3 regions of the Alkalilimnicola sp. S0819 genome follow, and region 3 is predicted to be linked to each of the others. Evidence: predicted binding sites of a transcription regulator. Region 3 holds the regulator's gene; each other region holds the start of a gene.
What was found. Region 3 encodes sigma-54, which starts transcription at its own class of promoters, with help from an activator protein. Its sites were predicted from a motif close to TGGCANGNTNCNTGCTT; they were not measured.
Positions count from the first base shown of each region.

Region 1: a site for sigma-54 is predicted at 8,991-9,007, ahead of flgA (flagellar basal body P-ring formation chaperone FlgA). Genes of this name have one in related genera too.
Region 2: a site for sigma-54 is predicted at 2,922-2,938, ahead of flgG (flagellar basal-body rod protein FlgG). Genes of this name have one in related genera too.

Region 1 covers NZ_WHIW01000004.1:65,345-75,776, reverse strand. Annotated here, with positions in the region: gene GBG68_RS04695 (MlaE family ABC transporter permease) at 1-639, opposite strand, end outside; gene GBG68_RS04690 (tetratricopeptide repeat protein) at 766-1,581, opposite strand; gene GBG68_RS04685 (phasin family protein) at 1,820-2,215, opposite strand; gene GBG68_RS04680 (cation:proton antiporter) at 2,467-4,113, opposite strand; tRNA gene GBG68_RS04675 (tRNA-Val) at 4,698-4,772, opposite strand; gene gltX (glutamate--tRNA ligase) at 4,885-6,297, shown strand; tRNA gene GBG68_RS04665 (tRNA-Ala) at 6,342-6,417, shown strand; gene GBG68_RS04660 (flagellar brake protein) at 6,483-7,187, opposite strand; gene GBG68_RS04655 (flagella synthesis protein FlgN) at 7,271-7,720, opposite strand; gene flgM (flagellar biosynthesis anti-sigma factor FlgM) at 7,774-8,097, opposite strand; gene flgA (flagellar basal body P-ring formation chaperone FlgA) at 8,194-8,943, opposite strand; gene GBG68_RS04640 (chemotaxis protein CheV) at 9,158-10,087, shown strand; gene GBG68_RS04635 (CheR family methyltransferase) at 10,170-10,432, shown strand, end outside.
Region 2 covers NZ_WHIW01000004.1:54,265-63,719, reverse strand. Annotated here, with positions in the region: gene GBG68_RS04620 (flagellar hook assembly protein FlgD) at 1-616, shown strand, start outside; gene flgE (flagellar hook protein FlgE) at 638-1,978, shown strand; gene flgF (flagellar basal-body rod protein FlgF) at 2,058-2,798, shown strand; gene flgG (flagellar basal-body rod protein FlgG) at 2,977-3,762, shown strand; gene flgH (flagellar basal body L-ring protein FlgH) at 3,777-4,442, shown strand; gene GBG68_RS04595 (flagellar basal body P-ring protein FlgI) at 4,454-5,554, shown strand; gene flgJ (flagellar assembly peptidoglycan hydrolase FlgJ) at 5,695-6,696, shown strand; gene flgK (flagellar hook-associated protein FlgK) at 6,757-8,865, shown strand; gene flgL (flagellar hook-associated protein FlgL) at 8,871-9,455, shown strand, end outside.
Region 3 covers NZ_WHIW01000008.1:83,165-93,596, reverse strand. Annotated here, with positions in the region: gene GBG68_RS08640 (ABC transporter ATP-binding protein) at 1-110, opposite strand, end outside; gene GBG68_RS08635 (KpsF/GutQ family sugar-phosphate isomerase) at 290-1,321, shown strand; gene GBG68_RS08630 (KdsC family phosphatase) at 1,322-1,891, shown strand; gene lptC (LPS export ABC transporter periplasmic protein LptC) at 1,878-2,447, shown strand; gene lptA (lipopolysaccharide transport periplasmic protein LptA) at 2,428-2,949, shown strand; gene lptB (LPS export ABC transporter ATP-binding protein) at 2,946-3,671, shown strand; gene GBG68_RS08610 (RNA polymerase factor sigma-54) at 3,967-5,433, shown strand; gene hpf (ribosome hibernation-promoting factor, HPF/YfiA family) at 5,453-5,779, shown strand; gene ptsN (PTS IIA-like nitrogen regulatory protein PtsN) at 5,837-6,307, shown strand; gene GBG68_RS08595 (hypothetical protein) at 6,316-6,825, shown strand; gene rapZ (RNase adapter RapZ) at 6,842-7,696, shown strand; gene GBG68_RS08585 (PTS sugar transporter subunit IIA) at 7,693-8,082, shown strand; gene GBG68_RS08580 (HPr family phosphocarrier protein) at 8,111-8,380, shown strand; gene mgtE (magnesium transporter) at 8,521-9,879, shown strand; gene GBG68_RS08570 (hypothetical protein) at 9,839-10,066, opposite strand; gene GBG68_RS08565 (PAS domain-containing methyl-accepting chemotaxis protein) at 10,160-10,432, opposite strand, start outside.

The DNA.
Region 1 (10,432 bases), on a different contig from region 3:
CTTCATGGTGCCCAGCTGTGCGGCATAGGCCGACCCGGTGCGCCCGGCGACCACGATGGCGGTGACCAGCGGCGCCATCTCCCGCAGCATGGTGATGCTGAGCAGGTCCACCAGGTAGATATTGGCGCCGTAATCCTGCAGCGGGCCGCCGCCCTGGTAGGCGATGACCACGCCCATCAGGAACACCAGCAGGCCGACAATGGGCAGGGCGTCCAGCCCGGCACGGTGAATGTCGTTGGTGATCTGGCGCCAGCGCAGGGTATGGGGGCGGAGCAGCCGCGGCAGGCTGTCGGCGGCGGACTCGCCGATGAACTGCAGCAGGGCGGCGGATTCCCGGGCAACGGTGACGGTGGCGCGGCCCAGGTGCTCCAGCAGGCCGGGGCCCGGGGTCTCGGCGGGTGCTTGTTCCGGTTCCACGGTCTGGAGCAGCGCCAGCAGGCGGGATTGTTCCGGATGCAACCGCAATTCCGCCCCACCCAGGTGCTGGCGCAGTTTCAGCAGCAGCAGCGCGCCGGCACTGTCCAGTGCGCGGGTGTCGCGGGCATCCACCGTCCATTCGCCCGCCTGTGCGCCCAGCTCCCCCAGTTGGCGCTCTACCGAGTGCAGCAGAGGCGCGCGCCACTCCCCGTGGCACCGCACGCGGCGGGCGGCCCGGTTCAGGGTGAAATGAGGGCTGCTGCTGGAAATGGCCGGTGCTCCTTGGCGGCAGTCACGGGCCCAACTATAACGTGATCGGAGGGGAGATACTTCCCCCTGCCTCGGGGGTCAGCGCCCGGCCAGGGCCGGGCCCAACTGGCCGGCGGCGAGCCGCTGGGCCTCGGCGATCTGTGCCGGAGACATGCGCGCGGCGATGCCATCGCGCAAGCGGGCCGCGGCGCTCAGGCCGCCCGCCGCGGCGAGATTGGTCCACATATGGGCGCGCACGTAGTCCTGTGTCACCGCGCGGCCGCGCAGGTGCATCAGCCCCAGCAGCAGCTGGGCGGTCGGATGGTTCTGGGCGGCGCCAAGGCGTGCCCAGTACAGGGCCTGGGCCGGGTCGGCCGGCACCCCCTTGCCGAAGTGATAGAGCTGGGCGAGCAGGGCCTGGGAGGCGGCTTCACCGGCCCGTGCCGCGGGGAGTGCCCAACGGGCGGCGAGGCCCGGGTCCGGATCCACGCCGCGGCCGTGGTAATAGCTGAGCGCCAGCAGGTTCTGGGCGCTGTGGATGCCCTGTTCCGCGGCGGCCCGGGCCCAGTACACGGCGAGCCCGTCGTCCTGCTCCACGTAGTAACCCTGGGCATGGAAGCCGGCGAGCAGCCCCTGGGCCGGGGCGTCACCCGCGGCGGCGGCCTGTTTGGCCCAGTGGGCGGCCAGGCGCGGATCCCGGGGCAGGCCCTCGCCACGCAGATACATGAAGGCCAACAGCCCTTGAGCCGTGCCTTGGCCGGCGTCGGCGAGACTCTGCAGGCGCTCGGCTGCAAGGGTGTAGTCGCCCGCCTGGTAGGCTTCCAGGCCTTCACGCAGACGGTCCAGGCTCTCCGCGGCCCGGGCGGGCGCGTGGAGCAGCACACTGATCAGCAGCAGGCAGATGAGGCGAGACATAACCGAATCCCTGGTTGATCTCCCTCGCGCGCAGCTCGGCCGGCGGTGGGGCGGTGGGCCACGAAGACGGTTTCATGGCGGCGCCAGCCTTGGGCGGCTTCTGCGGCAGGGTTTGTGGTGTTGTTGCGAGTTTTTGACACTGGGGGCCTGGGGCAGGATCTTCAAGAGTCCGGGCACCAGGCCAAAAAAGAAACCGCCGGCGGAACCGGCGGTTGCCATGACTCACACCCTCAGGTGTTCAGGCGCTCTTGCGAGCCGCCGACTTGCGCGCGGCCGGCTTGGCCTTGGGGGCTTCGGCGGCGACGGGCTTGGCTTCCTCGGCCAGCTTCTGCACGCCTTCCACGAAACCCTTGTTCAGCGCCACCAGGGTGGTGGCGTCGTCGTTGAGCTTCTTGCTCACGGTTTCCGCCACGCTCTTCTGCTGGCCGACGTACTGCTGCAGATCCTGGGGCTGCTTCACCTCCAGGGCGGCGCGCAGGTTCTGCATGCCGAGCTCGGCGTAGGACTGGGCGGCGTCCAGCTGGAACTGGGTCAGCTTGTCCATATGGTCCACGACCAGGCTGTTGAACTGCTTCACCGGGGCCTGAAGCTGCTGGAACTGCTCGGTGGTCTTGTTGATGATTTCTGCGTACATGGTTTTTCCTCCGCGTCGATCGCGTTTCTTACTGATTGGTGCGGTGCAATATAGCAATGCTTTTGACGCATTGCAACATCGCGTAGGTATTGGTTGTCGTTAGGGAAAAGGAGATTCCGTGATCTCGCTTCGCGGCATTGTGGCGGCGCGGAAAGGGATGGTGTTTCGTGAATGTGGGTACCCGGGCCCGCCTTGCCCGGGTGAGCCGAAGGCGGGAATCCGGGATCCCCGGTGGGGCCGGGCGCGGGGGGTCAGGCTGGCCGGTTGGTCCCGCCCAGGGCCTCGATGATCTGGCTGGCGGCGTGGTCGGCGGCGTCGGTGTAGGGCAGGAGCAGGCGTTGTACCCCCGCCAGGCCCAGCCGCTCGGCGTCGCGCTCGTTGAAGGCGGCCATCATCAGCTGGGCCCGGTTGCCCGCATCCCGCAGCCCTTTCAACAGGGAAAGGGCCGTGTCGCAGCGGGGCAGGGTGGAGACCAGAAAGTTATCGGGGCGGGCGGGCAGGCTGGCGATGAACTCGTGATCACCCGCATCGGCCGGGAAGACCACGATGTCGTATTCCTCGGCGCGTCGCAGGGCATCCGGGTCGAAGTCCACGCCCACCACCTGGTAGCCCCCCTGCTGCAGCAGCCGCGCGATGCGCCGGCCCAGTCGGCCCATGCCGATGATTACCACATCCGCACCCTGCAGGGTCTGGCGGCGTTGCTCCACCTGCATTTCCCGATAAGGATGGCGTCGCTCGAACGGGCTCATCCAGCGAGAGAGTCGGACGTAGAGCTGATCGGAGTAGAGAATCATGTAGGTGGACAGGGTGATGGTGATCAGGCCCACCAGCGTGACCAGCCCCAGCGCGGTGTCCGGCACATGGCCCATGGAGACGCCCAGGGCAATGAACAGAATGGAGAATTCGCTGATCTGCGCCACGGTCAGGCCGGCCTTGAAGCCGGTGCGCTTGCGATAGCCCATGTAGCCCATGATCGCCATCACCACCAGCGGGTTGCCGAACAACACGAAGGCCGACAACGCCAGCGCGGCGGGGATCTCCGCGCCGAGCAGGCCCAGATCCAGCTTGGTTCCCAGGTCGATGAAGAAGAACAGCAGCAGGAAGTCGCGCAGGCTCTCCAGGCGAGAGCCCACCACGTCCCGGTGCCCGGTGGAGGCGAGGGAAAAGCCCGCCAGGAACGCTCCCACTTCCTTGCCGAAGCCGGCCATATCGCCGACGCTGGCCATGGCCGTGCCCCAGGCCACTGCGAAAACCAGGGTCAGTTCCGGGGAGTGCGCCAGCAGCCCCATCAGGCGGGGCATGACGTAGCGCATGAGCAAAAGGATGGCGGCCACGGTGAGCAGCAACCTGCCCACCATGAGCAGGGCCGGCATCAGCGAGGATTCACCGGTGCCCGGGGCGCTGATCAGGGCCATGGCTACCACCACGGCAATGTCCTGCACGATCAGAAAGCCCATGGCGATGCGCCCGTGCAGGGCATCGAGCTCGCGTTTGTCCGAGAGCAGCTTGACGATGATGATGGTGCTGGAGAAGGTCAGCGCCACCGCCACGTAGAGCGCGGTCATGCTCTCCAGGCCGAGCAGCAAGGCCAGCCCGTAGCCGCACAGGATGGTGAAGCCCAGTTGCCCCAGGCCCGTGGCGAGTGCCACCGGCCCCAATTGCCGGACCAGATGCAGGTCGAGTTTCAGGCCTACCAGGAACAGGAGAATGGTGATGCCGATCTGCGCGAGCAGATGGACTTCCGCGGTGGCGCCCACCAGCTCGAGCCCCGACGGCCCCACGAACAAACCCACCAGGATGAAGGCGACGATAAGCGGCTGACGGAGCCGCAGGGCGATGACGCCGATCACCGCGGAAATCAGCAGCAGCAGGGTGATTTCCTGATAGATATGTTCCATGGGCGTCCGCCTGCGTGGCTGTTCGACCCCTGAAATGGGCGTAGGGTTTCATGCTGCCAGAAACTCGCCGGCAAGGGGCGATGCTGATCCTCCCGCGCCGGACCCGGGCGAGGTGAAATCGGCTTGGGTGCCTCGGTCTTGAGCGGAACCGCCCAGGGAAACAGGAACGGTTTCGCCCAAACCGGATGAGCTGCCCGGCAGGTACATCGCCCCCAGCATCAGACCTGACCCGGCTCCCAGCTACTGGTGGAGCGCCCACCGGAGCGTGAAGGTCCCGGGGGCGGGTACGGCCGGCGGCGGCCGTCGATGCAGCCGAGCATCGCAGCCGGAAGGGGATCAGCGAGCAGCTTGTTTGAGCGTAGCGAGTTTGCTGCTCGCCCCCTTCCGGCGAGAAGCGCAGGGGAGCGCCGGGCGCAGCCCGGTGGCAAATCGTGGGCGGCCGTCGGCCGCGCCCGCCCCAGGACCCGCCGCCAAGCCCGCAGGCCCGGCCATCACCACTATCGAGCGCGCTGTTGGGCTCCCGCCAACCCGCGAAGAACCAAGAAAAAGGGGCCAGGCTTTCGCCTGGCCCCTTTCCGGGAAGATGGTGGACGCGGCTGGGATTGAACCAGCGACCCCTGCCGTGTGAAGGCAGTGCTCTCCCGCTGAGCTACGCGTCCGTATTCGAGAGCGCGCATTCTATCAGCTTGCCCCCGGCTGTCAACGCCGCGCCGCTCCGGTTCTTTGTTAAGATAGCGCCCGCCTTTCCAACCGCATCTCGGCAGGACCCCCATGACCGTCAAGACTCGCTTCGCCCCCAGCCCCACCGGTTATCTGCACATCGGCGGCGCCCGCACCGCGCTGTTCTCCTGGCTCTATGCCCGCCGCCACGGCGGCAGCTTCGTGCTGCGCATCGAGGACACGGACCGGGAGCGGTCCAGCGACGAGGCGGTGAATGCCATCCTGGAGGGCATGAGCTGGCTGGGCCTGGACTATGACGAGGGCCCCTTCTACCAGACCGGCCGCTTCGACCGCTACAAGGTGGTCATCGAGCAGCTACTGGCCGAGGGCAAGGCCTATTATTGCTACTGTACCCGGGAGCGGCTGGAGAAACTGCGCGAAGAGCAGATGGCGCGCAAGGAAAAGCCCCGCTACGACCGCTGCTGCATCAACCTCAGCGAGCGCCCGGAAAACGCGCCGGCCCCGGTGGTGCGTTTTCGCAACCCGGACGATGGCGGGGTGGTCATCGATGACCGGGTGCGCGGCCGCGTGGTCTACAGCAACACCGAGCTGGATGACCTGATCATCGCCCGGGGCGACGGCACCCCCACCTACAACTTCACCGTGGTGGTGGACGATACCGATATGGGCATCACCCACGTCATCCGGGGCGACGACCATCTCAACAACACGCCGCGGCAGATGAATATCATGCGCGCCCTGGGCCACGAGCCCCCGGTTTACGCCCATGTGCCCATGATCCTCGACGAGGAGGGCAAGAAGCTCTCCAAGCGCACCGGGGCGGCCAGCGTGATGGAGTACCGGGACAAGGGTTACATGCCGGAGGCGGTGATCAACTATCTGGTGCGCCTGGGCTGGTCCCACGGCGATCAGGAAATCTTCGGGCTGGACGAAATGGTGAACCTGTTCGATATCGACGATATCAACGCCTCCGCCTCGCGCTTGAACCCGGGCAAGCTCGGCTGGTTGAACGAGCACTATCTGAAAAGCCTGCCGGTGGAGCACGTCGCCCGGCACCTGAGCCACCATCTGGGCGAGCAGGGCATAGACCCGGCCACCGGCCCGGATGTGCTCGCGCTGACGCGGGTGCAGCGTGAGCGCTGCAAGACCCTGGCGGAGCTCGCCGAGCAGAGCGTGGTTTTCTACCGGGATTTCGATGCCTACGACGAAAAGGCGGCCAGGAAGAACTTCAAGGGCGAGGCCCTGACCGTGCTGAAGTCCCTGCGCAGCGCCTTCGCGGAGCTTGCCGAATGGGACGGCGTGAAGCTGCACGAGCTGGTGCAGCTCACCGCCGAGCGGCTGGAGTTGAAGCTGGGCAAGGTGGCGCAGCCGCTGCGGGTGGCGGTGATGGGGGGGCCGGTCTCGCCCTCCATCGATGCCACCCTGGATCTTCTGGGGCGGGAGAAGACCCTGGCGCGGCTGGATCGGGCCATCGCCCACATCGAATCCGCCGAACAGGGTTGACGATGAAAAGCCGCGCTGTATAATGCGCATCTCGTTACGGACACGGGGCTATAGCTCAGCTGGGAGAGCGCCTGCATGGCATGCAGGAGGTCGGCGGTTCGATCCCGCCTAGCTCCACCAAATCCGCGAAAAAGCCGGCCAAGAGGCCGGCTTTTTTGTGTTTGGGTTGTTTAACCGCGGGCGGATTATTCCCCCCGCAGAGCCTGGCGCTCCAGTTCGCTGACCAGGCGCTCTATCTGGCGGGCATGGCCGGGGCGCAGGTCGACGAACTGGGCGCCGAAGCGCTGATTCTGGACGCCCCCACGCCCCAGAAAGCGGATCTCCACCCGCACGTCGATGGGCGGGCGGTCACTGAGTTGAATGCGGCAGGTATAGCGCTCGCCGCGCTGCAGGCCGGCGGTCACATCGCCCAGCACGCCCCCCAGTCCGCCCGTGGAAATATCCGTCAGGCGGGCGCCGATCTGCTCCTCGGTGCCGCCCAGGGAGACCTCGTGCTGAAAGCTCAGTCGCACCGGCACCCGGTGATTCTCCCGACGCTGGTAGTAGTCCAGGCTGGTGGGCAGGGGGCAGCGATAACCGTAGACATCGCCCTCGCGCTCAAGGCGCTGGACCGTGCAGCGAAAGCGCAGTTCCACGCCCCGGCAGCGACCGATCACCGCGACCTCCACGCCTTCCTCCATCAGCCGGTGGCCCGCCTCCGGGGTAAGCTCGTCCAGCAGCAGGGTGTTTTTGTTCGCGTCCACGCTGAGCAGCACGCTGGTGTATCGGCCCTCTCGTCCGGGGAGGCGCACCGACAGCAGGGCGCGGTCCTTCACCAGGCGTTTGAGCAGGGCGGCGCGCTGGCCGGCGTTGCGGATCTGTTGCGCGGGGGTATCTTGGTAGGCAGCCATGCGCGGCATTCTACCGGCCCGGGCGGGCTGGCGGGAGGGGGAGGGCGTTGTGGTGCCGAAGCCGTGTCGGTGCCCCGGCTCCCTCAGGCACGGCTGAGTTCGCGCCCCGGGCCGTAGCCGGGGCGCTGGCCGCCGGACTCGTAGGTGTTCTGCCGATCGCGCCCGGTGAGCACGCTCAGGGAGGCTTCGGTCTGGTGCAGGCCGCGGTTGATCAGTGCGCCGCTGGCCTCGTTCACCGCCTGCAGCTGGCGCAATTGCCCCAGCAGCGCCTGCCATTGCGCCTCCAGGGCATCGCCCCGGGCACAGCCGGCGATGAAGGCCTGCATCGCCCCTTCATTCGCGGCGGCCTCGTGGCCCAGCAGCCGGCGCCGATCCTGCTCCAGGCTCTCCAGCTGCTGCAGCAGCTCCAGCTTGCGCTGGATCAGCGCGGGCAGGGCGTCGCCATCGGCGTCGGCGATGCTGCGTTGCTCATCGCCCAGCACCACGGTCAGCTCTTCGCAGGCCGCCAGGGTCTGCGTCAGGAGCCCCGCCATCTGTGCCTCGCATTCGGAACTTACTGCTGCCTGTCCGCTCATCACGCTGTCACTCAGTCGTTGAGCATGCCTTCCAGTTCCAGGAACTTCTCGGCGATGCGCTCCGGGTTCAGCGGGTATTCGCCGTCGGCGATCTGCTGCTTGATGGCCTCCACCCGCTCCATGTCCACTTCCGGGGTGTTATCGATGCGATCGCGCACCGCCTGCAGCCGCTCGGACGCGTTGCTGCCGCTGGTCTGGGTGGCGTTGCCGGCATCCTTGCGCTCGGCCTCCGCGGCCAGGTCGGTGCCTTGCACCGCGCCAGCATGGGCCTTGCGCAGGCCGCCTAGCGGCGCGCCGCCGTTGATGCGCGAGCCGTTGTCGATGGGGTTGCTCATCTGCCTTACTCCTTGGAGCCCGCTCCCGTTTCGGGGGCTCGGCCGTTCTGACTCGTCAGATATATCGGCCGTTCGGCCCAAAGCTTTAATAAAAAATTACAGTTTGATGCGTACCGTGTCCCGGCCGCTGACCCTGCCCTGCACAATACGCCCCGAGCGTGGATTTTTCAGCCTTATCAGCTCGCCCTCGGCCCCGTCCTGCAGCGCCTCCAGCTGCGAGCTGATCCGCACGCCGCCGCTCTCCACCACCAGCCTCACGTTCTGGCCCCGGCGCACCAGGGTCGGGGCCTTTACCGCGCCGGGGGAGACCACCGCGCCGGCGCGCAAGGGGCGCCGCAGTTCCATGCCCACCAGCTCCGCGGCATCGGTAAAATAGCCGTGCGGCAGTGCAGCAATGTTCTGTCTTAGCGGCTGCAGATCGGATTCCTTTAGCATGGCGCCCCGGGGCAGGTTCCGGCTCAGGCTCAGCACCGGCAGGTAGCTCTCGATGCGGGCAGGCACGTACAGGCGCCAGGCCTTGGGGCCGGCGCAGCTCACCTCCAGGGTCACGCTGCCGCTGCGCGGCTTGCCGTAGGGCGAGGACACCGCCAGCGGCTCGCCACAGGCCGCCAGGCGCAGGCGCCGGTCCAGGCGGCCAATCTCCACCCGGGTATTTTCCCCCAGCCCCGCATGGTTTTCCTGCAGATATGCCTGTACCTTTTGCCGGATGCTCTCCAGCGACTGCAGCGCCTCCGCCGGCGCGGCGCCGGGGATCAGACACAGGGCGAGGAGCAGGGCACGTGTCAAAAAGACGACGTCGCGTCGCCGGCGCTTGCCGAATAGCCTGGAAATACCTTGCTGCTGCATGTCATGAACGCTCCGCCGGGCTGGCCCTTGTCGGTTTGGCGGGTTGCTTGCAGATTTCATGCCAGGCGCCCGGGGGCCAAGGGGTCGATCCGAGTCTCCCTAAAGCTTTGGCGCGGCGTACCGATGTATACAGTGCAATCGGGCAAAGGTCCGATGCGGTGGCGAATCACTTGTAGCGGCCAGCGAGGCGGGGCCTCGGGCTTGAGGGGGATCGATGGCAGGCATTATGGCGAGTGTGGACCAGCGTACCCAGCTGGCCGGGCGCAACCGGATGGAGCTGCTGCTGTTTCGCATGAACGGCCGGCAACGCTTCGGTATCAACGTTTTCAAGGTGCGCGAGGTGCTCCCCGTGGGGCGGCTGAACCGCCTGCCCCACGCTCATCCGGCGGTGCGCGGCGTTGCCCACATCCGTGGCAAGACCGTCTCGGTGATAGACCTGAACATGGCCACCTCGGGCATTCCCCTGCGCGAGGGGGAAAAGGGTTCGATCATCATCACCGAGTACAACCGCACGGTGCAGGGCTTCCTGGTGGCCGCCGTCGACCGGATCATCAACATGAACTGGCAGGACGTGCTGCCCCCGCCCAGCGGCGGCGCCAACAGTTACATGACCGCCGTGGCGAAGGTGGAGCAGGAGCTGGTGCAGATCGTCGATGTGGAGAAGGTGCTCGCCGAGATCAACGCCGCCGGCGGCGTGAACTTCAACGAGGAAGCGGTGCAGAGCCGGGAAGACGCCGGTGCCTGGCATGTGCTGGTGGCCGACGACTCCGTGGTGGCGCGCAACCAGATCAAGCGCACCCTGGAGCGCATCGGCGTGGAGGTCACCCTGGCCAACGACGGCGAACAGGCCCTCAAGACACTCAAGGAGTGGAGCCAGGATCCGGAGTCTCCGTTCAAGCGCCTGCTGCTGGTGATTTCCGACATCGAGATGCCCCGGATGGACGGCTATACCCTGACCCGCCGAATCCGTGACGACGATGAGCTAATGCGCCTGCATGTGCTGTTGCATACCTCCCTGAGCGGCGTGTTCAACAAGGAGATGGTGCAGCGGGTGGGTGCCGATGACTTTCTCGCCAAGTTCCATCCCGAGGAGCTGGCCGAGAAGGTGAACGGGCGGCTGGAACAGATGGGCCAAGCCGTATAATGTTGCGCTCATGCCGGCAGGAGGCCACCATGCCGAGGGACTTGGCAAACAGCCGCCGCGGGTATAACGACCGGGTTTGCCGATGACCGCCATCAAGGCCGAAGACTATGAACGATTTTGCCGATTTCTGGAGCGCTCCAGCGGCATTGTCCTGGGCGAGCACAAGCAGTATCTGGTAAGCAGCCGACTCGGCCACACCATGAGCCGCCACGGTTTCACGGACCTGGGCGCGCTGGTGGAGGCCCTGGATCGGGCAGGCGCCCAAAGCCTGCGTGGCGAGGTCATCGAGGCCATGACCACCAACGAAACCCAGTGGTTTCGTGATGGCTACCCCTTCCTGATCCT
Region 2 (9,455 bases), on a different contig from region 3:
CGCCGGCCGCGGCAAGAGCGAGATGGGCCAGGAGGACTTCCTCAAGCTCATGACCGCGCAGCTGCGCAACCAGGACCCCATGGAGCCCATGCAGAGCGGCGAATTCATGACCCAGATCGCCCAGTTCACCTCCGCCAACGGCATCGGCGAGCTGAGCAAGGCCTTCTCCGAATTCACCGCCGACATGAAATCCGACCAGGCCCTGCGCGCCGCCAGCCTGGTGGGTCGCGAGGTCAGCATCCGCTCGCCGGAAGGTTATCTGGCCGAAGGCGGCGAGCTGCGCGCCGGCATCCAGCTGCCGAGCCGTGTCGATAATCTGACGGTGAAGATTCGCAACGCCGCCGGGCAGCTCGTCCACGAGCGCAACCTGGGCGGCCAGCCGGCGGGCCAGACCGCCTTCAGCTGGGACGGTACCGACGCCGAGGGCAACAGCCTGCCCCCGGGGCGTTACCAGATCAGCGCCAGCACGGTTTACGAGGGCGAGAGCTATGCCCTGGAGACCGTGAGCAGCGCCCAGGTGCAGAGCGTGCGGCTGGGACAGGGCGGGCAGAGCCCGACCCTGACCCTCGCCGGCCTGGGCGAGACCTCCCTCGATTCCGTACAGCAGATCCAATAAGACCACCGCAGGGGGTGTGAGATGAGCTTTGAAACCGCACTGACCGGCCTGAAGGCCGCCAGCACCGATCTGGACGTCACCGGCAACAACGTTGCCAACAGTTCCACCATCGGCTTCAAGCAGAGCCGGGCGGAGTTCGCCGATATCTTCGCCTCCAGCAACCTGGGCGCGGCGAGCAATGCCGTGGGGCAGGGCGTGCGCCTGTCGGATATCCGCCAGCAGTTCACCCAGGGCGGCCGGGATTACACCGGCAACGCGCTGGACCTGGCCATCGACGGCACCGGCTTCTTCCGCGTCAATGACGGCGGCAACGTCGCCTATACCCGTGCCGGCGCCTTCGAACTGGACCGGGATGGCTTCGTGAGCAACGCCCAGGGGCAGCAACTGACCGGCTTCCTGGCCGATGCCCAGGGCAACGTCACCGGCCAGCTGGGGCCTCTGAGCGTGCAGACCGGGGACGTGAACCCGCGGGCCACCGGCGGCACCGGCGTCGCGATGAGCATCGTCGCCAACCTGGACGCCCAGGACAACGCCATCGACCCGCTGGATCCGACGCTGGCCTTTGACCGCCTAAACCCGCGCCCGGAGCAGTACAACTTCTCCACCTCCACCACCGTGTTCGACTCCCTGGGCCGGGAGCATGTGCAGACCCTGTATTTTCGCAAGGATGCCGACAACACCTGGACGGCCTATGCGGAAGTGGAAGGTGTCGGCAGCGGCGCGCGCGGCCCCATCCAGCTCAATTTCGACCAGAACGGTGTGTTCTCCGGCGTGGCGGTGGATAACGACCCCACTTTGCCCGACACCCAGCCCGGCGTGCCGGACGTGGACCCGGCCATCGTCGCCGACGTCAGCGCCACCGGGCCGAACAGCGCCGAAGTGGCCTTCAGCGGCGGCCCCCTGGGCGGCGCCAACGAATTGCGCTACGAGATCGATTTCTCCAGCCTCACCCAGTTCGGCACCCCCTTCGCGGTGACCCGCATCGACCAGGACGGCTATGCCGCCGGGCAGTTCTCCAGCCTCAGCGTGGAAGGCGACGGCACCATCTTCGCCCGCTACACCAACGGCCAGTCCCAGGTGCTGGGGCAGGTGGCGCTGGCCAACTTCCCCGCCCCCGAGAGCCTGCAGAACGTGGGCGGCACCAGCTGGGTGGAGACCTTCGCCTCCGGCCAGCCGGTGATGGGCAACCCGGGGGACGGCGGCCTGGGGGTGATCGAGGCGGGGGCGCTGGAGCAATCCAATGTGGACCTGACCGAGCAGCTGGTGAAGATGATCACCGCCCAGCGCAACTACTCGGCCAACGCCCAGATGATCTCCACCCAGGATCAGCTGACCCGGGAAATCCTCAACATCCGCGGTTAACGCCACCCGCCAACCCCTTGGGAGCGCATGAGCCGCTCCCAAGGGGGGAGAGATCGCCCAGCTTCAAGGAGCCCTGACCATGGACCGCATGCTTTACCTTGCGATGACCGGCGCCAAGCACGCCATGCAGAACCAGCAGCAGGTCAGTCACAACCTGGCCAATGCCAACACCACCGGCTTTCGGGCCGATTTCCAGGCCTTGCTGCAGGCCCCGGTGAGCGGCCCCGGTCACGACTCCCGCGCTTACAGCGAGCTGGCCACCACCGGCTCGGACCTCAGCCAGGGGGCGATGCTCAACACCGGCCGGCAGCTGGATGTGGCCATCCAGGGCGAGGGCTGGATCGCGGTGCAGGCCCCCGACGGCACCGAGGCCTACACCCGGCGCGGCGATTTCCACATCAACCCCAACGGGCTGCTGGAGACCGGCGACGGCAATCTGGTGCTGGGCGAGGGCGGCCCGGTGGCCGTGCCCCCGGCGCAGAAGGTGGAGATCGGCCAGGACGGCACCCTCAGCGTGGTGCCCCTGGGGCAGGCCGCCAATACTTTGGCGGTGGTGGACCGGATCAAGCTGGTCCAGCCCGATAATGCGGCAATGGGCAAGGGCGAGGATGGCCTGTTCCGCCACGCCAGCGGCGAGCCCCAGCCCGCCGACGCCAATGTACGGGTCAACACCGGCATGCTCGAATCGAGCAATGTGAACCTGGTGGATGGCCTGGTGCAGATGATCGACAACGCCCGCCGCTACGAGGCCTACGTCAAGCTCATGAGCGAGGCCAAGAGCAACGACGAACAGGCCCAGCGCTTGTTGCGCAATAGCTAGGGGAGTGTTTGATCGCAGAGAATAGATTTTAAACTGTCTTTCCTCCGCGTGACTCTGCGTCCTCTGCGCCTCTGCGGTTAACCCCCCCTGAAAATCCCCCTCCTGCAGGGGTTGTGAGCTGGCTGGCACGTTAACTGCATGATGAAACTCACAGGCAATCAAGCAAAGAGGTGATGCCATGAACCCGGCACTTTGGGTCGCGAAGACCGGCCTGGACGCCCAGCAGACGCGCATGTCGGTGGTGTCCAACAACCTGGCCAACGTCAATACCACCGGTTTCAAGAAGGACCGGGCGAAGTTCGAGGACCTGGTCTATCAGACCGTGCGTCAGGCGGGTGGCCAGGCCACCCAGGATTCGCGTCTGCCCTCGGGGCTGAACCTGGGCACCGGCGTGCGGGTGGTGGCCACCGAGAAGATGCACACCCAGGGCAACCTGATGCAGACCGGCAACTCGCTGGATCTGGCCGTGGACGGTCGGGGCTTTTTCCAGATCGCCCAGCCCGGCGGCAGTGTGGCCTACACCCGCGACGGCTCCTTCCAGATCAACGACCAGGGCGAGGTGGTCACCGCCGGTGGCCTGCGCCTGGAGCCGGCCATCAATGTGCCGGCCAACACCCAGAGCATCAGCATCGGGCAGGACGGCACCGTCAGCGCCACCGTGCAGGGCCAGGCCCAGCCGGTGCAGGTGGGGAACATTCAGCTCGCCGACTTCATCAACCCCGCCGGCCTGCAGGCCGTGGGCGGCAACCTCTATGTGGAGACCGCCGGCAGTGGCCCGGCCCAGGTCGGCGCGCCGGGGTTGAACGGCATCGGCAGCGTGCAGCAGGGCATGCTGGAATCGTCCAACGTGAACATCGCCGAGGAACTGGTGAACATGATCGAGACCCAGCGCGGTTTCGAGACCAACACCAAGGCCGTGTCCACCACGGACCAGATGTTGCAGTTCATCACCAATAACCTCTAAGCCGAGGCCGGACCATGAACGCCGTCAAGCTCATTCCCATGCTCGCCCTGGCCCTGCTGGCCGGTTGCGCCAGCGTCCCCCAGCAGCCCCCGGAGCCGCTGCCCCAGCCCGAGCTGCGCGAGCCGCCCCGGGCCAACAATGGCTCCATCTTCCAGGCGGGGCGCGGTGTGCGCCTGTTCGAGGACCGCACCGCGCGCCGGGTGGGCGACATCATCACCGTGGTGCTGGAAGAGTCCACCGACGCCAGCAAGGACTCCAGCACCACCGTGGCCAAGGATCAGAGCATCGGTCTGGGCGTGCCGGAAGTGTTCGGCCGGGCGATGACGGTGAACGGCAACCCGCTGTCCGCCAATGTGGAGGCGGGGCGGAATTTTGGCGGCAGTGGCAGCGCCGATCAGAGCAACGCGCTCTCCGGCAACCTCACCGCCATCGTCACCGACGTCATGGCCAACGGCAATCTGATCATCGAGGGCCAGAAGAAGCTGACCCTCAACCAGGGCGACGAGTACATCACCGTGAGCGGCATCATCCGCCCCGATGACGTCAACCCGGACAACACCGTGTCATCCACCCGCGTGGCCAACGCCCGCATCGGCTACACCGGCAACGGTGCGCTCGCCGACGCCAACACCATGGGCTGGATCGCGCGGGTGTTCAACAGCGGCCTGTGGCCCTTCTGAGGAGATCCGCCATGAAGCGTCTGCTTGCGGTCATCACACTCTCCCTGGCCCTGCTGAACCTGGCCCAGGCCGAGCGCATCAAGGACCTGGCCTCGGTGGCCGGGGTGCGCAAGAACCAGTTGGTGGGCTACGGCCTGGTGGTGGGCCTGGACGGCACCGGCGACCAGACCAGCCAGGCGCGCTTCACCGTGCAGTCCATCCGCAGCATGCTCGCCGCCCAGGGCGTGACCCTGCCGCCGAACACCAATATGCAGCTCAACAACGTGGCCGCCGTGATGGTGACCGCCGATCTGCCGCCCTTCGCCAAACCCGGCCAGGGGCTGGACGTGAACGTCTCCTCCCTGGCCAATGCCGACAGCCTGCGCGGCGGCACCCTGGTGATGACGCCGCTGAAAGGTGCCGACGGCCAGATCTACGCCATCGCCCAGGGCGGCGTGGTGGTCTCCGGCTTCGGGGTCTCCGGCGCCGACGGTTCGCGCATCTCGGTGAACACCCCCTCCAGCGGCACCATCCCCAGCGGCGCCACCGTGGAGCGGGAGGTGAACAACCCCTTCGACCAGGGTGGGCCGCTGGTGCTCAACCTGCACAACCCGGATTTCACCACCGCCAAGCGCATGGCCGAAGTCATCAACGAAACCCTGGGCCCCGGCAGCGCCCGGGCGCTGGATGCGGTGTCGGTGGCCGTGCAGTCCCCGGCGGACACCGATCAGCGGGTGAGCTTCATCTCCTTCGTGGAGAACCTGGAGTTCACCCCCGGCGAGGCGCCGGCCAGGGTTATCGTCAACGCCCGCACCGGCACCGTGGTCATCGGCAACCAGGTGCGGGTGCGCGCCGCCGCCGTCACTCACGGCAGCCTCACCGTGACCATCAGCGAAGACTTCAACGTCGATCAGCCGAACCCGTTCGCCGGCGGCGACACCGTGGTCACCCCGGACACCGGCATCGCCGTGGAGGAAGAGACCAACCCCATGTTCCTGTTCGGCCCCGGCACCGAGCTGCAGGAGATCGTCGATGCGGTGAACCGCGTCGGCGCCGCGCCGGGGGATCTGGTGGCCATCCTCGAGGCCCTGAAACGCGCGGGCGCGCTGCAGGCCGAGCTGATCGTCATCTGAGGTCGTGTTTAACCACAGAGGCACAGAGAACACAGGGTTTCACAGCGGAAAGGCAAGATCATGATGGTAAGAAAATCACCTTCCCAGCTCTGTGCGTCGCTGTGCCCCTGTGGTGAATCTTCCCGCCGGGAGCTTCTGCCATGAGTGGCTACATCGCCGGTCAGGCCAATATCTTCGACACCCAGGCCCTGAGCAAGCTGCGCCTGGATACCCGGAACCCCACGCCGGAATCGGCGCGGGAGGTGGCGAAGCAGTTCGAGGGGCTGTTCGTGCGCACCATGCTGAAGAGCATGCGCGCGGCGAGCTTCGGCGATGACGGCCTGGGGCAGGGCGGCAAACAGTACCGGGACATGTTCGACCAGCAGATCGCCATGCAGATCGGCCAGGGCCGGGGCATGGGCCTGGCCGCGCAGATCGAGCGGCAATTGCTGCAGAACGCCGGCTTGGACGCGGAGAGCGCGAAGCCGGCCCTGAATACCTCGCTGGAAGGCTATGCCCGCCAGCCCACGGCCATGCGCCCGAGCGCCGCCCGCGCTGCGGCGGCTTCCACGCCAGGCGCGCCGCTTGCCGACGGCGGCATCGCGGCGCAAGCCGAGGGGCAAGGCCCGGCCGCCACCGCGCCGCCGCGCGCCGCGGCAGCGCCGTCGGCGGCACCGGCCGGCAAAGCCTTGTGGAGCAATGCCCGGGAGTTCGTCCAGGCGGTGCTGCCCGCCGCCCGCCAGGTGGCGCAAAGCGTGGGGCTGCCGGTGAAGGCGGTGGTAGCCCAGGCGGCGCTGGAGACCGGCTGGGGCCAGCACGTGATCCGCAAGGCCGATGGCAGCAGCAGCCATAATCTGTTCGGCATCAAGGCCCACCGGGACTGGAGCGGCGACACGGTGCGGGTGCCCACGCTGGAATACCGCGACGGCATCGCCCGGCGCGAGCAGGCCGCCTTTCGGGCCTACGAATCGGTGGAGCACTCCATCGCCGACTATGCGGATTTCCTGCGCAGCCACCCGCGCTATGCCCAGGTGCTGCAGCTCGGCGAGCAGCCCGAGGCCTACGCCGAGGGGCTGCAGCAGGCCGGCTACGCCACCGACCCGGCCTATGCCGAGAAGATCAAGCGCATCATGGGCAGCGAGCTGCTGGCCGATGCCGATTGAAACAGGGTTCAAGTTATCGGCCACGGGGCCGATAGAGCATAAGAGGGTGGGGTAGAGAACATGGCGAATCTGCTAGGTACCAGTGTTTCGGCGATGATCGCCGCCCAGCGGGCGCTGGCGACCACGTCCCACAATATCGCCAACGTCAACACCGAGGGCTACAGCCGCCAGCGGGTGGAATACAGCACCCGCACCCCGGAGGCCCTGGGCAGCGGCTTCATCGGCACCGGCGTGGACGTGGACACCGTCTCGCGGCTGTTCGATCTGAGCCGCGAGCAATCCCTGCGCAGCAACACCACGGAACACGCCCGGCTGGACGCCCTGGCGGAGCTGTCGGGCACCGTGGACAACCTGCTCGCCGACGAGGCGGCCGGCCTGCAGCCGGCCATGCAGGCCTTCTTCAACGCCGTGCAGGACGCCGCCGCCGATCCCACCTCGCCCACCGCCCGGCAGCTGGTGCTGAACGAGGGCGAGAGCCTGGCTACCCGTTTCCGCTTCATGGACGAGCGCTTCGCCGAGCTCAGCGCCGACGTGGAGCGGCGGCTTTCCGTGCAGGTGGAAGAGGTCAACCAGTTCGCCCAGGACATCGCCACCCTCAACCAGGAGATCATGGAAGCGCGCGGGCGCACCGGCCAGCCGCCCAATGACCTTCTGGACCAGCGAGACGCGATGGTGCGCCAGCTCGCCGAGCGGATCGATATCAGCGTCACCGAGCAGGACGACGGCCGCTACAACATCTTCATCGGCCGCGGCCAGGCGCTGGTCAGCGCCAGCTCCGCCCGGGAGATCCAGGTCAGCCGCAATGAATACCAGGCCTATCAGTCCGAGATCTCCCTGGTAAGCGCTCAGGGCGCGCGGGAGGTGACCGACCTGATCACCGGCGGCAGCCTGGGCGGCATCCTGGAATTTCGCGAGCAGGTGCTCGACCCCGCGCGCAACGACCTCGGCCGGCTGGCGGTGGGGCTGAGCGAGGCGGTCAATGCCCAGCACCGGCAAGGCGTGCATTTCGCCGACGGCGTGCCCACCTTCGGCGACGACTTCTTCGAGCCCGTCTCGCCCCTGGTGCTGGCCCGCGGCGGCGGCACCCCCAACGGCGGCACCACCGCCCCCGATGTGGCGCTCAGCGCCGCCGGCCTCACCGGCGACGACTACCAGCTGCGCTTCGATGCGGGGGCGGCCAGCTGGACATTGAGCAATCTGCGCAGCGGCGCGAGCGAGACCTTCGCCGCCTATGACTCCACCAGCGCGGCCGTGCCCAATGACACGGGGCTGGTGAGCTTTCAGGGCCTGACGATCGATACCCGCGCCATGATCGATGTGGGCACCGCCACCGGCGATGCGGTGGACGGTGATTCCTGGCTGATCCGCCCCACCGCCACCGCCGCGGCCAGCATGGGCATGAACATCAGCCGCGCTTCGGAACTGGCCGTGGCCGCCGCCGTGCCCAGCCAGGCGCTGCAGAACGCCAACACCGAAGACGGCAACAACCAGGGCACCGGCGCGCTCACCGCTATCCAGATGCCGACTCTCACCACGCCCCTGGACGAGGCCGTGGAGCTTTCGTATTACGCCGACCTGCGCGATGTCTACGGCAACGGCGCCGACTGGCCCGGCGGCACCCTGCCCGCCGCCCCGGTGGCCGGCTACGCGGTGTCCGGCGCGGGCCTGGACGGTTACATCCAATACGATGGCAGCGCGCCGCTCACCGTGGACGACACCAGCTACCAGCCCATGCCGGCCAACCCGGCGCCGGCCGGTCCCACCCTGGCGGACACCGGCGGGCTCAGCTTCGAGCTGAGCGGTCAGCCGCTGACCGGTGACGGCTTCGCGCTCAAGCCCCCGGGGCCGGGCGACAACAGCAATATTCTCGCCCTGGGCGCGATCCAGGAGCGCGCCTTCATGGACAACGGCACCGCCACTTTGCAGCAGGACTACAGCGCCATGGTGGGCGAAGTGGGCACCAAGACCCTCAAGGCCCAGACCGGGCGTGATGCCCAGGAGCTCATGCTCAACCAGGCCATCGAACGGCGTGAAAGCTATGCCGGCGTCAATCTGGAAGAGGAGGCCGCCAATCTGATGCGCTTCCAGCAATACTTCCAGGCCGCCGCCCAGACCATCACCGTCGCCAACAGCACCTTCCAGAGCCTGTTGCAGGCGGTGCAGAGGTAACAGCCATGCGCGTTTCCACCAATCAGTACCAGCAGCAGAGCATCTTCACCATCCTGCAGCAGCAGGCGAAGCTCGCGCGCACCCAGGAGCAGCTGCCCACCGGGCGGCGCATCCTCGCGCCCTCCGACGACCCGGCCGGTGCGGCCCGCTCGCTGGACCTGACCAAGTCGATCGAGACCATCCAGCGCTACAGCACCAATGCGGAGCGTGGCGAGCACCGCCTGCGCATGGAAGAGGCGACCCTGGAATCGGTCAACGATGCCCTGCAGCGGCTGCGGGAGCTTACCGTGCAGGCCAAGAACGGCAGCCAGGACGGCACCACCCGGGGCTTCGCCGCCTCGGAAACCCGGGAGCTGCTGGGGCACCTGGTGGAATTGGCCAACAGCTCCGATGGCAACGGCGAGTATCTGTTCGCCGGCACCGCCAGCAAGGACCGCCCCTTCGTGCGGGTAGGCGAGGGCGTGCGCTACCAGGGTGATGCCGAGCAGCGCATGATCCAGGTGGGCCCGTCGCGCCAGGTGGCCTCCAACCACAGCGGCGAGGAAGTGTTCATGAGCATCGCCGCCGGCGACGGCCACACCGTCACCGCC
Region 3 (10,432 bases):
CCGCGGCGGATATCCAGGTCGATGTCGTCGAAAATTACCCGCTTGCCGCGGGAAAAACGCAGGCCGCGAATCTCCACCAGCACATCATTGGCTTGCGCGCCCGTGCTCATCGAAAAGGCTTCCACCGCCCGGCAATCCACCATGGGGAAAATGACGGGCCAGTATCCGGCACCCCCCCGAGGGAGTCAAACCGACCGCCCCGGAACAGCCCGCCAACATTGCCATGTTCGGCCCACTGGTTTCCAATAGGTGTCCAGTGCATTTTGCAGGCACCGCAACCAGGGTTTCCATGAACGACAGCGACGCCTCCCAAGGCAAGGTCTACCGCCGCGAGCAGGCCCACCACGACCGGGTGGACGACGACGCCCTGCGCCGTCTGGCGCTCGCCGTGCTGGACACCGAAGCCGGCGCCATCGCCGACCTGAAGGCCCGCATCGATGCGCACTTCACCCGTGCCTGCCGCCTCATGCTCGCGTGTCGCGGCCGCGTGGTGGTCACCGGCATGGGCAAATCCGGCCATATCGGCAACAAGATCGCCGCCACGCTGGCGAGCACCGGCACGCCGGCCTTCTTCCTCCATCCGGGAGAGGCGAGCCACGGCGATCTGGGCATGATCACCCCCGAGGACGTGGTGCTGGCCCTGTCCAACTCCGGGGAAACCGACGAGATCACCACCATTCTGCCGCTGATCAAGCGCCTGGGCGTGCCGCTGATCGCCATGACCGGCAAGCCCAACTCCCGGCTGGCCCGCGCCGCCGACGAACACCTGGACGTGTCGGTGCGCGAAGAAGCCTGTCCCCTGGGGCTGGCGCCCACCTCCAGCACCACGGCGGCGCTCGCCATGGGCGATGCCCTGGCCGTGTCCCTGCTGGAGGCGCGTGGCTTCACCGCCGAGGACTTCGCCCGCTCCCACCCCGGCGGGCGCCTGGGCCGGCGCCTGCTGCTGCTCATTGAAGATGTGATGCACACCGGCGAGCGAATCCCCCGCATCAGTGCCGACGCGCCGCTGCGCGAAGCCCTGCTGGAGATGAGCCGCAAGGGCCTGGGCATGACCGCGGTGCTGGATGCCGACGGCCGCCCCGTGGGCGTGTTCACCGACGGCGATCTGCGCCGCAGCCTGGACGGCGCGGTGGATGTGCACACCACCCCGGTGCACCGGGTCATGACCCCCGGCGGCAAGCGGGTACAACCGGACCAGCTCGCCGCCGAAGCCCTGCAGGTCATGGAGCGGCACAAGATCAACGGCTTGCTGGTGGTGGCCGATGAGCAACTGGTGGGGGTGCTGAACATGCACGACCTGCTGCGGGCGGGAGTGGTCTGAATGACCTTGGAGCCTACCGAACACGCCTTCTGCGGCGCCGTGGATGAAACGCTGCTCGCGCGCGCCCGCCCCATAAAGATCCTGGTGATGGATGTGGACGGCGTGCTCACCGACGGGCGCATCAACATGGGCGCCGAAGGCGAGCTGCACAAGGCCTTCAACATCCTCGACGGCAAGGGCTTGAGCATGCTGCGCGAGGCGGGCGTGGAGCGCGCCCTGCTCACCGGGCGCAACTCGCCCCAGGTACAGCGGCGCGCCGAGGAACTGGGTATTCAGCACGTCCTGCAAGGCAAGCAGCGCAAATGGGAAGCGCTGGAGCCGCTGCTGCGCGGCCTTGCGCTCGCCCCGGAGCACTGCGCCTACATTGGCGACGATCTGATCGACCTGCCGGTGGCGCGCCGGGTGGGCCTGGCGGTGGCCGTACCCAATGCCCACCCCTGGCTCGCCGCCCACTGCCATTGGCAGACCCGCCTACCCGGTGGCGAAGGGGCGGTGCGCGAGCTCTGTGAGCTGATCCTGCTTGCCCGGGGCGAGCTGGGCGCTATGCTGCAGGCCTATGCGCAGGACTAGACTCTTCCCCGCGGTAACGCTGATCATCCTGGTGGCGTTGGCCTGGTGGCTGTCCCGTGACCGCGACGAATCACGAGACGCCGCCGACGCCGCCGCCGTCAGCGTCCCCGACGCCTTCTTCGAAGGCTTTCGCCTGCGCAGCACCGACGCCACCGGGCGCTGGGACTACCAAGTGGACTCGCCCCGGGTCGCCCACTACCCCGAGGATGACCGCTGGACGCTGGCCACGCCGCGCCTGGAGGCCTATCCCGAGGAAGGCGCGACCTGGCACGCCCACGCCGAGCAGGGTATCGCCTGGCCCGACGAGGACCGGGTGGAGTTGCGCGGCAGAGTCACGGTGCGCCGGGCGGCAAGCCCCGTGAACCGCCCGCTGGAGCTGGATACCGAAAACGTGCGCATCACCCCCAGCCGCGACTACGCCGAGACCGACGCCTACACCGAAGTCCGCCAGGGCGTCTCGCGTATCCAGGGCACAGGCGCCCGCGCCTGGGTGGCCGAAGACCGGGTGGAATTCCTCTCCGAAGTAAAGGGACACTATGTACCGGAAGACCAATAAGCTCCTCGCCCTGCTGGTTCTGGCGCTGCCCCTCGCCGCGGGCGCGCTCGAGAGCGACCGTGAACAACCCATCGAACTGGAAGCCGACCGCGCCGAGATGGACAACGTCAGCGGCGTGAGTGTGTACACCGGCAATGTGATCCTCACCCAGGGCACGCTGAAGATCACCGGCGACAAGATGACCGTCTACCAGACCGAGGGCGGCGAGCTGGACAAGGCCTACGTGGACGGCCGCCCCGCCACCTACCAGCAGCTGCCCGACGACCAGCCCCTGCCGGTCAAGGCCCGTGCCCCGCGCATGGAGTATTACGCCAGCGGCCCCGAGCGGGTCCGTCTGCTCCAGGGCGGCCTGATCACCCAGGGCCAGGACGAGTTCGAAGGCGAGACCATCGTCTATCTGGTGCAGGAAGACCGCATGCAGGCCGAGCGCGGCGAGGGCGAAGACCAGCGTATCCGCATCAAGTTCTTCCCCAAGGAAGATGACAAGGGCGACGCGCCATGAGCCGCCTGCTCGCCGAAGGCCTGATCAAGCGCTACAAGGGGCGCACCGTGGTCAAGGACGCCAGCTTCGCCCTGCAGAGCGGCGAGATCGTCGGCCTGCTGGGCCCCAACGGCGCCGGCAAGACCACCTCCTTCTACATGATCGTCGGCCTGATCGCCGCCGACGGCGGGCGCATCGTGCTGGACGGGCAGGACATCACCCGCCTGCCCATCCACACCCGGGCGCGGCTCGGCATCGGCTACCTGCCCCAGGAAGCCTCGGTATTCCGCAAGTTGAGCGTCGCCAACAACCTGATGGCCGTGCTGGAGACCCGCAAGGAGCTCAGCCGCGCCCAGCGCCGCCAGGAGCTGGACGCGCTGCTGGAGGAATTCCACGTCACCCACCTGCGCGATCAAATGGGCATCTCGCTCTCCGGGGGCGAACGGCGCCGAGTGGAAATCGCCCGGGCGCTGGCCGCCAACCCGCGTTTCATCCTGCTCGATGAGCCTTTCGCCGGCGTGGACCCCATCTCGGTGGTGGACATCCAGCAGATCGTGCGCCATCTGGCCGAACGCGGCATCGGCGTGCTGATCACCGACCACAATGTGCGCGAGACCCTGGGCATCGTGCAGCGGGCCTATATCCTGGGGGACGGCGCGGTGATCGCCGAGGGCAGCGCCGAAGAAGTGCTGGCCAATCAGCGGGTCAAGGAGGTCTACCTGGGGGAGCATTTCCGGCTCTAGGGGCACACGGATCGATCCCCCCGAGGCCTCTGCGGCAGCCGGGCGCGCCTCGGCGAGGCGGCGCCCGCCACGAATGGCCCAGACCCTTGGCCAGGGCGACGCCCCATCGCGCCTTGGCGGCGAACCGCCAGACGGTGAGAGGCCCAAAAGAAGGGGGCAGCGCCTCCCCGGGCCCGGCGCGGCCCGCCCGCCGTTCCAGCCCCGTGACAATTAGGCTACGATGGACGCTAAGCATGTACCCATCCCACACTAATCAGCGGCACGCAGCGCGCGGCATCGACCGACGCCCATGGGCATGAAGCAAAGTCTGCAAATACGCCTGGGGCAGCAGCTCACCATGACGCCCCAGCTGCAACAGGCCATACGGCTGTTGCAGCTCTCCAGCCTGGACCTGCAGCTGGAGATCCAGCAGGCGCTGGAGTCCAATGTCATGCTGGAGCTGGAGGAAGACACCGAGCCCAGCCTGGACCGGGAACTGTCCAGCCGCGAGCGCGACGAGGAACGCGAGGCCCGGGACGCCCCGGAGCCCGCGGAGGACAGCGCCCGGGATACCAGCGAGCCCAACGAGCACATCCCCGACGAATTGCCGGTGGACAGCCAGTGGGACGACGTCTACGACGGCTCCACCAGCTACAGCAGCCCCGAATTCGACGACCGCGACCCCTTCGCCAACGAGAGCGGCAGCGCGGGCGGCTTGCGCGCGCACCTGCGCTGGCAGGCGGATCTGTGCGGTTTCACCGAGAAGGACCGCTATATCGCCGAGATCCTCATCGACTCGGTGGCCGACGACGGTTACCTGCACATCGGCACCGAGGAGGTGCTGCAGGCCCTGCCCCCCGAGTGGCGGGTGGAACCGGAAGAGGTGGAAACGGTGCTTCAGCGCGTCCAGCGCTTCGACCCGGTGGGGGTGGCCGCGCGGGAGCCCCGCGAAGCGCTGCTGCTGCAGCTCGAGCCCCTGCCCCCCGACACCCCCTGGCTCGCCGAAGCGCGGCTGCTGGTGGACAAGCACCTGGAACTGCTCGCCGGGCGCCAATACAGCCAGTTGATGCGCCGCCTGAAGCTCGACCAGGACAGCCTGCGGGCGGTGGTCGCCCTGATCCAGACCCTGGATCCGCATCCGGGCGCGCGGATCAGCGACGAAACGCCCCAATATGTCATTCCGGATGTGTTCGTGCGCAAGCAGCGGGGGGTCTGGCAGGTGGATCTGAACACCGATGCCCTGCCGAAGATTCGGGTCAACGACTACTACGCCGGCCTGCTCAAGGGTGGCGAGAGCGCCACCCTGCGCGACCAGCTCCAGGAGGCGCGCTGGTTCCTCAAGAGCCTGCAGAGCCGCCACGAGACCCTGCTGAAGGTCGCCCGCTTCATCGTCGCCCACCAGCAGGGCTTCTTCGAGCACGGCGAAGAGGCCATGAAGCCGCTGGTACTGCGCGAAGTGGCCGAAGAGGTGGAGATGCACGAGTCCACCATCTCGCGCATCACCACCCAGAAGTACATGCACACCCCGCGGGGCACGCTGGAGTTCAAGTATTTCTTCTCCAGCCACGTCAGCACCGCCGATGGCCAGGAGTGCTCCGCCACCGCCATCCGCGCACGCATCCGCAAGCTCATCGCCGCCGAGGCACCCGACAAGCCCTTGAGTGACAGCAAGCTCACCGAGATCCTTCAGGACGAAGGCATTAACGTTGCCCGACGAACCGTGGCAAAGTACAGGGAAGCCATGAACATTGGTTCATCCACCGAGCGAAAGAGGCTCGCCTGAATACCCCAAAGGAGGCGGTATGCAGATCAACGTCACCGGCCATCACGTGGACATCACCGAGGCGCTCCGCAGCTACGTCAAGGACAAACTCGACCGCCTGGAGCGTCACTTCGACAACGTGGTGGATGTGCACGTCATTCTCACGGTGGAAAAGTTGGACCAGAAGGCCGAAGCCACCATGCTACTCAGTGGGGCCCGCATTCACGCCGAAGCCACCCACGAGGACATGTATGCCGCCATCGACGCGCTGATCGACAAGCTCGACCGGCAGGTCGTCAAGCACAAGGAAAAACTCACCGATCACCACCGTCGCGAAGGCGCCGCCCAGAAGGCAGCGCTCGAGTAACGCAGTCGGGGCGGCCCCAAAACGGGCCGCCCCGCTTCCATAGGCGCGCTAGAAAAAATGAACATCGTCGATCTGATCAGCCTCGAACGCATCGCCGTCGATGCGGACCTGGCCAGCAAGAAACGCTCCCTGGAGACACTCAGCGAACTGCTTACCCGGAACGCCGACACCCTGTCCGCGAACACGGTGTTCGAAAAACTGATCAGCCGGGAGCGGCTGGGCAGCACCGGCCTCGGCCGCGGAGTCGCCCTGCCTCACGCCCGCATCGAGGGCAGCAGCGAGGCGCTGGGCGCCTTCATCAAGTTGCAGAGCGGCGTGGACTTCGACGCCTTCGACAAGCAACCCGTGGACCTGATGTTTGCCCTGGTGGTTCCGGAGCACTTCACCGACGAGCACCTGCAGATCCTCTCCAGCCTGGCGGAGCTGTTCAGCGACCAGACGCTGTGCGAGCGCCTGCGCGGCGCGGAAACGCCCGAACAGATCCATCAGATGCTGCTGGACTGGCAGGCCACCCGGAACCCGTCCTGAACACAGACATGCCCATCCGCCCCACGAGCCCCGAAGTACAGACCATTCCCGGCGTCCTGCTGTCGCTGGATGGGCGGGGCGTGCTGCTCACCGGCGAGAGCGGCGTGGGCAAGAGCGAGACCGCCCTGCAGCTGATCGAACGCGGCCATCGGCTGGTGGCCGATGACGCGGTGGAACTGTACCCGGCCCCTGGCGCCCCCCGCGGACGCAGCCCCGAGGCGCTGCGCGGCCTGTTGGAGGTGCGCGGCCTGGGCCTGCTGGAGGTGACACGCCTGTTCGGTCCCGGCGCCTGGCTGGCCGAAACGAGCATCGCCCTGGAAATCGAATTACTGAAAGCCTCACCGGCGGACTATGCCGACTGGCCGCGACTGGAACCGCGCCACTGCGAACGGGCCTACCTGGGCCAAAGCCTGCCTTGCCTGCAACTGCCGGTCAGCCCCGGACGACCGCTGGCACTGCTGGTGGAAACCGCAACGCGCGGCCTGTCCCCGCCCACTGTCCGCCCATTGAGCTGTTGAGCACGGGGGCCTGCCCATGAAACTGGTTATCATCAGTGGCCTGTCGGGTTCGGGCAAGACTGTCGCCCTGCACACCCTGGAAGACCTGGGCTATTACTGCATCGACAATCTGCACGTGGGCCTGCTGGGCGCCTTCGGCCGGCACATCACCGACACCGGCATGACCGAGGAGGTGCGCTACGCGGTAGGCATAGACGCGCGCAACCGTCCCGAAGACCTGGCGCGCTTCGCACAGATCCTCCAGGAGCTGGAAGCCCAGCAGATCCACAGCCGGATTCTCTTTCTCACCGCCGACGACGATACCCTGCTCAAGCGCTTCAAGGAGACCCGCCGCAAGCATCCGCTGAGCGGCCCCGAGCGCACCCTTGCCGAGGCCATCGCCCGGGAGCGGGAACTGCTCGCCCCGATCCTCGCGCGGGCCGATCTCACCGTGGACACCACCGCCACCAATGTGCACCAGTTGCGCGAACTGGTGCGCGAGCGCATGCAGCTGGGCAAGCGCAGCCTCTCGCTGCTGATCCAGTCCTTCGGCTACAAGCACGGCGTGCCCACCGACGCGGATTTCGTCTTCGACGCCCGCTGCCTGCCCAACCCCCACTGGGAGCCGGCCCTGCGCCCGCTCACCGGGCGTGACGCGGCGGTGGAGCAGTACCTGCAGAACCAGGGCGAGGCGGTAGCCTATCTGGAGCAGATGCAGGGCTTTCTCGACCAGTGGATACCGGCCTTCGAGCGGGAGAACCGCAGTTATCTGACCATCGCCGTGGGCTGCACCGGCGGCCAACACCGCTCGGTGTGGTTGGCCGAGCAGATGCACCGCCACTTCAGAGGCCAGCGCGAGGGCGTGACCCTGCGCCATCGGGAGCTCACATGAGCGTAGCCCTGCTGCTGATCACCCACGACCGTATCGGCGACGCGCTGCTGGATACCGCCCGGCGCACCCTGGGCGTGTGCCCCTTGCGAGCCGAGTGCCTGTCCGTGCCCCAGGACGCCGACCCGGACGACATGACCGCACAGGCCGCCACCCTGGTGGAGCGACTGGAGCAGGGAGATGGCGTGCTGCTGCTCACCGACGCCTACGGCTCCACCCCCAGCAATATCGCCTGCCGCATGCGCGCGCTCCCGGGCACCGCCGTGGTCACGGGCATCAACCTGCCCATGCTGCTGCGCGTGCTCAACTACCCCACGCTGGATCTGCGCGCCCTGCGCGACAAGGCACTCACCGGCGGCCAGGACGGCGTGCTGCTGGTCGATTGCTGAGCGCCCACAGCCCGAGGAACAAGCTACCATGCCCAGCCGCAAGATCACCATCATCAACAAACTCGGCCTGCACGCCCGGGCCGCGGCCCGCTTCGTCGCCACCGCCTCGAACTTCGACGCCGCCATCCGCCTGCGCAAGGGCGAGAAGACCGTCAACGGCAAGAGCATCATGGGCGTGATGATGCTCGCCGCCGGGCGCGGCACCAGCCTGGAGCTGAGCGCCGAGGGCGAGGACGCCGAACAGGCCCTGGATGCCCTGGAGCAACTGGTGGCCTCGCGCTTCGAGGAGGCGGAGTAAGCCCCTCCCCCCTAGGGAAGCGGCGCACGGCCGCGCATACCTTTCTCTCGAGGCGGACTTAAGGAGACGATGGTAGCGACCCGCCTCCGTGTACTAAGATTGGCCGTCCTTCGCCCACCCCCGAGCAAATTGAGGGCGCCATGCAACAAACGGCCAAGCAGGAAAAGCCCCTGAGCCTCATCCAGGCCCTTGCCGAGGCTCTGGAGAGCGGCACCGTGCAGCGCGCGCGGGCCATGCTCAATGCCCTGCACCCGGCCGAGATCGCCCATCTGCTGGAATCCTTCCCCCCCGCCCAGCGCAAGCTGCTGTGGGAGCTGGTGGATCCGGAGTACGACGGCGAGGTGTTGCTGCACGTCAACGACGACCTGCGCAACGTGATCATCGGCGATATGGATCCCAAGGAGTTGATCGCCGCCACCGAAGGCATGGACATGGACGACCTGGCGGACTTCCTCCAGGACCTGCCGGCGACCCTGATCGGCGAAGTCCTGCAGTCCATGGACAAGCAGAACCGCCAGCGCCTGGAAGCGGTGATGTCCTACCCCGAGGACAGCGCCGGCGGCCTGATGAACACCGACACCATCACGGTGCGGGCCGACGTGAGCCTGGACGTGGTGCTGCGCTATCTGCGCCTGCGCGGCGAGATCCCGGAGCTCACCGACAAGCTGATCGTGGTCAACCGCTACGACCGCTACGTGGGCATCCTGCCGCTCTCCCAGCTGCTCACCAACGACCCGAACCTGAGCGTGGCCAAGGTACTGGATGCGAGCCTGGAGCCCATCCAGGCGGACAGTTCCGCCACGGAAGTCGCCAAGCTCTTCCAGGACCGCGACCTGGTCTCGGCACCGGTGGTGGATGAGCAGGGGCAATTGCTCGGGCGAATCACCATTGATGACGTGGTGGACGTCATTCGTGACGAAGCCGAGCGTTCACTCATGCACATGGCGGGTCTGGATGAAGAAACCGACATGTTCGCGCCGATATTCACCAACGCCCGGCGCCGGGCCGTGTGGCTGGGGATAAGCCTGATCTCCGCGCTGACCGCCGCCTCGGTGGTCAACATCTTCGAAGCCACCATTCAGCAGATCGTCGCGCTCGCTGTGCTCATGCCCATCGTCGCGAGCATGGGCGGAATCGCCGGGCAGCAGACACTCACCGTGGTAATACGAGGACTCGCCCTGGGCCAGATCGGCTCCGCGAACGCGCGCTCGCTGATACTGCGGGAAACCGCGGTGGGGGTACTCAACGGAATGCTCTGGGCCGCCGTCATCGGCGCGGTGGCGGCCACCTGGTTCCACAACCCGCGCATCGGGCTCATTATCGGCTGCGCCATGGTCATCAACCTTTTCTTCGGCGCCTTCGCCGGCAGCATCATTCCGTTGTTCCTGCGCAAGGTGGGCGTTGACCCGGCTCTCGCCGGGGGCATGATGCTCACCACGGTCACCGACGTGATAGGCTTCATGGCGTTCCTGGGCCTGGCGACGATTTTCCTGTTGTGATACGGCGCGCGGAATCGACCCAGAATCCCTGGCCTTCGAACAGTTCGCTGTAACGCGCGTAGGCACCGACATGGCCATACTGCTCTAGCAGCGAGAACAGGAACAGGCCCGGCATCGCCCAGGGGCCGTCCAGCCAGCCCAGCACACGCGCTTGCCAACGCAGCGGCCCAGGGTAGCCGGCGCTCATGTCCGGTTTCGCTCGCTGGCGAGCCCTGCCCTGCTTTCGGCTCATCCCGTGCCCATCAACGCCTTGCACCCTCCCTGCAGCTGGACAGGCTCCTCAGGCCGAAAACTGTCGCAATAGGCCCCGCAGCTCGTCCACCATCTTCACCAGCGTCTCACCGGTGCGCCGGGTATCTTCGGCGGCCGTGGCCGTATCCGCCACCCGGTCGCTGACTTGCAGGATATTGCGGTTGATCTCCTCGGAAACAGCAGTCTGCTCCTCGGCGGCGCTGGCCACCTGCGCATTCATCTCGTGGATCCGCTGCACAGCGCGGCTCACCCCGTCGATGGCCGTCGCCACTCGCTCGGCGTGGTCCGCGACCTGCCGGGC